Celeribacter indicus: one gene and its partner. Each later gene encodes a partner of the first gene's protein in a complex. Links are inferred from orthologs where the notes say so. Each region holds a gene or a part of one and is shown on either strand. Other genes may lie near its edges.

Region 1 (2,892 bases):
AGATCCCCGGCCAGCAGGCGCAACTCGTGGTCAACCGCTATGCCGCCGGGCTCACATTCCCCATGGGGGCGAGCGACGCGGATCAGCCCTTCCGCCTCAAGCTCGCGCTCGAGGAGGTGACGCTGCCGCCGATCGCCTGGGCAATGCTCGACCCGCAGAACGAGATGCCGCACGATCCGGCCACGCTGCGCTTCGAACTCGGCGGCACGGTGCAGAGCGACATCGCGTTCTACGACATGGAGCAGATCAGCCGGCTCGAAAGCGAAGGCGAGGAGGCCGTCACGCCGAAGACCGTGAAGATCCCGGAGCTGTTCCTGTCGCTTGCGGGTGCGCGCATCAGCGGAAGCGGCGACGGCCGGTTCCTCGACAAGGCCCCGGCAATCCCCGGCGGCCTGCCCCCGTTCGCGGGCACCCTGTCGCTCAACCTCAAGGGCGTGCCGACCCTCATCGACCGGCTGGCGAACTCCGGCCTGCTGCCGCAGGAAACGGCCATGTCCGCGCAGATGATGCTCGGCATGTTCGCCCGCCCCGGCGAAGCGCCGGACGAACTCGTCTCCGAGCTCGAGCTGACCGAACAGGGCCAGATCGTGGCGAACGGACAGCCGCTGCCCTTCTGACGTCGGATCCCGCACCGCTTGCATGCGGCCCGCGGGCGGCTTAACTGCTCTTTCGGGGCCCGCACGGCGGGCCTCGGAACGAAAGGGGAGCACATGACCCAGACCCTCGGCGAACTGACACAAGCGCTGCTCGATCAGGCGATGCGGGCGGGCGCGGATGCCGCGGACGCGATCGCGGTGGACGGCACTTCCGTCTCCATCGATGTGCGCGAGGGCGCGCTCGAACACGCGGAACGCTCCGAGGGCGTGGATATCGGCCTCCGGGTCCTGATCGGAAAGCGGCAGGCGACGGTCTCCGCCTCCGACACGCGTCCCGAGACGCTCGCGACCATGGCCGAACGCGCGGTGGCGATGGCCCGGCTCGCACCCGAGGATCCCTTTGCCGGCCTCGCCGATCCGGCACAACTCATCGCGACGACCGACAGCACCACGCTCGATCTCTTCGATCCGTCGGAGCCGCCCTCCCCGGAGGCACTGAAACAGGACGCGCTGCGCGCCGAAGCCGCCGCGCGCCGGATTGCGGGGATCAGCAAGGTCGAGGCCTCTGCCGCCTATGGCGCACGCCGTGTCCACCTGGCGGCGACCAACGGCTTTTCCGGCGGCTACCGGCGCACCGACCGCATGACCTCGGCCGTCGCCATTGCGGGCGAAGGCACGGGGATGGAGCGCGACTATTGCGGCGAAAGCCGGATCTACGGCGCCGACCTGCCGGACCCGGAGGAGATCGGAAGGCGTGCCGCGGAACGAACGGTCGCCCGGCTCGGCGCACGCAAGCCCAAGACCGGGGCCTCCCCCATCCTCTATGACGAACGCGTATCCTCCTCGCTTATCGGCCACCTGCTTGCCGCGATCAACGGCAGCGCCATCGCCCGCGGCGCGAGCTGGCTTCGCGATGCGATGGACGAACCGGTCCTGCCCGAGGGGCTGTCGCTGGTCGAGGATCCCCATCGCCCCCGCACCGCCGCCTCCCGGCTGTTCGATGCGGAAGGCATCGCAACGCGCAAGGCGGCGCTGGTGCAGGACGGCCGGCTGATGGAATGGGTGCTGGATCTTGGCACGGCGCGCAAGCTCGGGCTGGAGACGAACGGCCATGCTGCGCGCGGCGTCTCTTCCGCACCCTCGCCTTCGGTGACGAATGTGGAACTGACCCAGGGCAACAGGACACGCGACGAGCTGATGCGGGAGATGGGGACGGGGCTGCTCGTCACCTCGATGATCGGCGCCTCGATCAACCCCACCACCGGCGACTATTCGCGCGGAGCGAACGGGTTCTGGGTCGAGAACGGCGAAATCGCTTATCCCGTCAACGAATGCACCATCGCGGGCAATCTTCGGGAGATGCTCCGCACGCTCGTGCCCGCGAACGACGCCCGCACCTATCTCAGCCGGGTCGTGCCCTCGCTGCTCATCGAAGGAATGACCGTTGCGGGCGAATGACGATCTCGAGCTCCTGATCGAGGCGGCGAGGAACGCGGGCGACATCGCCCGGCCCTACTGGCGCGCGGAGCCGAAGGCATGGGACAAGGGCGGTGGCGCAGGACCGGTGACGGAGGCCGATCTCGCCGTCGACCGGATGCTGCACGAATACCTGCTCTCCGAGCGGCCGGACTACGGCTGGCTTTCGGAGGAGACGGTGGATACCACCGCGCGTCTCGGCCGGAACAGGGTCTTCATCGTCGACCCCATCGACGGCACCCGCAGCTTCATCGACGGGGATCGCAACTGGGCGCATTCACTTGCCATCGCCGAAGAGGGGGAGGTCGTGGCCGCCGTGGTCTATCTGCCGCTGCGAGACCGGCTCTTCACCGCGACGAAAGGCGAGGGCGCGCGTCTGAACGACGAGACGCTGCACACCTCCGGCCGATGCGATCTCGACGGGGCGCAGGTGCTCGCGACGAGGCATCACCTGCGGGACGAGCACTGGAAGGGCGGGACGCCGAAATTCGTGCACAAGTTCCGCCCCTCGCTGGCCTACCGCCTCTCGCTCGTGGCGCAGGGGCGCTACGACGCGATGCTGACGCTGCGCGAGACATGGGAATGGGACGTCGCCGCCGGAACGCTGATCGTCGCGGAGGCGGGCGGCCGCGTCAGCGACCGCCGCGGCGCCCCGCCACGCTTCAACCGCCCGATCCCGAAGATCGACGGCCTCGTCGCGGGCTGTCCGCCGCTCGCGCAGGGCATCCTCGACCGTCTCGCCTGAGCCTCAGGCGAATTCCGCCATGTCCTCCGCCACGGCGCGGGTCATCGAGGCGATGATGTCGGGATCGGCCGCGTG
Region 2 (2,954 bases), 830 kb from region 1 along the record:
ATAGCCCGCGTCGACGAGCATCTGCTCGACCTCGGGCGTGCGCCGGTACTCGCCGCCCGTCGCCGGCTGGCCGATCATGTAGCTGTCGAAGGCGATGCCCTCGTCGGGATATTCGTAGCCCCAGTACCACTGATAGCCCGTCACCTTGATATAGATGTCGCCGTCCGGGATTTCCTGCTGCTTGAACAGGACGGGAAGCGAATAGGCGCCGATCACCACGAGGATGAGAATCGGCAGAAGCGTCCAGGCCACCTCGATCGGGGTGTTGTGGGTGAATTTCGCCGGGGTCTTGTTGGCGCGGGCGTTGTAGCGCACCACGACCCACAGGATCAGCAGCGTGACGAAGGCGACGATCACCGCGGTGATGATCGTGAGCATGTGGTCGAGGCCGTGCAGGTCGCGGGCGAGCTCGGTCGCCGCGGGCTGGAATCCCATCTTGCCGTTGATAGGCTCCCCGACGAGATCGCCGGTGTCCTGGGCGATGGCCTGAGCCGCACCGATGGTAGTGAGAAATGCGGCCGAAAGAGCGGCCCGAAGGGGATATGTGCGCATAGTCTCTTCCCTAGTGTTGCGACCAAGGATCTCACCCCTCGCGCCGCAGCCCCGTTCAACCGGGAGCATTTTCGTTTGAGTCTGCTCCATCAGAAACCATATTAGGCCAGATGGGACAAGAATTCTGCTCCGCTTTGAGCGGTTTTTTTGATCCGGATCAAGCCCCGAGGGAGAAAAATCCGTGCCTGTGCGACGTTTTGAACCATTTACAGATACACTCGATCGCGACAGCGCCCTGTCGACTCTGCGCGATGCCGTCGAAGGCGCCGATGACGGCGAACTGTTCCTCGAACGGCGCACATCCGAGGGGCTCGTTTTCGATGACGGACGGATTCGCACGGCCTCCTACGACGCCTCAGAGGGATTCGGCCTGCGCGCCGTGCGGGGCGAGACCGCGGGCTATGCCCATTCGACCGAGATTTCCGAGGCGGCGATCCGGCGCGCGGCGGAAACCGCCCGGCTCGCCGTGGGCGACGGCGGCGGCACGCTGGCCGAGGGGCCGCGCGCGACCAACCTGCGCCTCTACACCGACGAGAACCCGCTCGAGGGCACATCCTTCGAGGCCAAGATCGAGACCCTCTCCGAGATCGACGCCTACCTGCGCGATCTCGACAAGCGCGTGGTCCAGGTCAGCGCCTCGCTCGCGGCCTCCCACCAGGAGGTGTTCATCCTGCGGCCGGAGGGCACGCTCGTCTCCGACATCCGCCCGCTCGCGCGGCTGTCGATCTCCGTCATCGTCGAACAGGCGGGGCGGCGCGAAAGCGGCAACGCCGGCGGCGGCGGGCGCTTCGGCCTGACCGGCCTCGTCGATCCCGCCCACTGGAAGCCCGTCGCGCGCGAGGCGCTGCGGATCGCCACCGTCAATCTCGAGGCCGTACCCGCCCCCGCCGGGGTGATGGACGTGGCGCTCGGGCCGGGCTGGCCGGGGGTGCTGCTGCACGAGGCGGTGGGCCACGGGCTCGAGGGCGATTTCAACCGCAAGAAGACCTCGGCCTTCGCCGGCCTGATGGGCCAGCAGGTCGCGGCGCGGGGCGTCACCGTGCTCGACGACGGCACGCTCCCCGACCGGCGCGGCTCGCTCACCGTCGACGACGAGGGCACGCCGAGCTCGAAAACCACGCTGATCGAGGACGGCATCCTCGTCGGCTACATGCAGGACCGCCAGAACGCGCGCCTCATGGGGGTCGAGCCGACCGGCAACGGCCGGCGCGAGAGCTTTGCCCATGCCCCGATGCCGCGGATGACCAACACCTACATGCTCGGCGGCGACGCAGCCCCCGAGGAGATCGTCGCGGACATGAAGGACGGGATCTATGCCGTGGGCTTTTCCGGCGGGCAGGTCGACATCACCAACGGCAAGTTCGTCTTCAACTGCACCGAGGCCTACCGCGTGCAGGACGGCCGGATCGGCGCACCGGTGAAGGGCGCGACGCTGATCGGCGACGGCGCGACCGCGATGAAGCATGTGCGCGCGATCGGCAACGACATGGCACTCGATCCGGGGGTCGGCATGTGCGGCAAGCAGGGCCAGTCCGTGCCCGTGGGCGTCGGCCAGCCGACGCTCCTGATCGGCGGACTCACGGTCGGCGGCTCCGCGACCTGAGGCGGGATTTCGCTCCGCGGGATGAAAGGAGGCGCCGCCGCGCGCCCCTTTATCCCCGTGAAACTCGAAAAATCGGCGCGCGGCGATTTTTTTCGATCTTCCCGGACTCCGCTAACCGCTCGTTAACCAATTTGGGGGATATCTGAAGGGGCAAGAGACGGAGAGAGCTGGTCCATTGGAGTTCATCCCTTCCCACCACCCCCTCACCCCACCCCACACCGAGGAAGATCGGGCCCGCTGGCTCCGCCTCTTGCGCTCCCGCCGTGTCGGCGTGACCACATTCTACCGGCTGATGCGGGAGCACGGCTCGGCCGAGGCGGCGCTCGCTGCCCTGCCGGAGATCGCCCGCGCCGCCGGCGTCTCCGATTACCAGCCCTGCCCCGACACCGTGATCGCCGCGGAACTGCGCGCCGGGCGCCGCGCCGGAGCACGGCTCGTGGCCCGCGGAGAGCCCGCCTATCCGCCCCTTCTCGCGCTGATCGAGGACGCGCCGCCGCTCCTCTGGGCAAAGGGCGACCTGTCGCTGCTCGGCCGTCCCGCCCTCGCCATCGTCGGCGCGCGCAACGCCTCCTCCCTCGGCCTGCGCTTCGCCCGCACCCTCGCCCGCGACCTCGGCGCCGAAGGCTTCGCCATCGTCTCCGGCCTCGCCCGCGGCATCGACGCCGCCGCCCATGAGGCCGCGCTCGGCACCGGCACGATCGCGGTGCTCGCGGGTGGGATCGACATGATATATCCGGCGGAAAACACGCAGCTTTACCGCCGGATCGGGGAAAGCGGGCTGCTCCTCTCGGAACAGCCC

The links. Proteins that work in one complex are often made in the same cells at the same time.
Region 2: the proteins of P73_RS02010 (region 1) and tldD are in contact, whole or in part, in a solved structure (PDB 5NJ9), measured with the Escherichia coli proteins. The link is inferred for Celeribacter indicus from one-to-one orthologs.

The regions. Positions count from the first base shown.
Region 1 is NZ_CP004393.1:399,896-402,787, reverse strand. What follows is about bases 63-2,882. They hold P73_RS02010 (TldD/PmbA family protein), read left to right. Parts: upstream 63-710; coding sequence 711-2,054; downstream 2,055-2,882. Other genes in these bases: P73_RS02000 (glycosyltransferase family protein), read right to left, coding at 2,821-2,882; P73_RS02005 (3'(2'),5'-bisphosphate nucleotidase CysQ), read left to right, coding at 2,041-2,817; P73_RS02015 (DUF2125 domain-containing protein), read left to right, coding at 63-617. In the rest of the region: more of P73_RS02015, read left to right, coding at 1-62; more of P73_RS02000, read right to left, coding at 2,883-2,892.
Region 2 is NZ_CP004393.1:1,228,278-1,231,231, reverse strand. Bases 63-2,944 are described here. They hold tldD (metalloprotease TldD), read left to right. Parts: upstream 63-733; coding sequence 734-2,155; downstream 2,156-2,944. Other genes in these bases: dprA (DNA-processing protein DprA), read left to right, coding at 2,340-2,944; coxB (cytochrome c oxidase subunit II), read right to left, coding at 63-552. In the rest of the region: more of coxB, read right to left, coding at 1-62; more of dprA, read left to right, coding at 2,945-2,954. UniProt on the Escherichia coli protein: Metalloprotease involved in CcdA degradation. Suppresses the inhibitory activity of the carbon storage regulator (CsrA).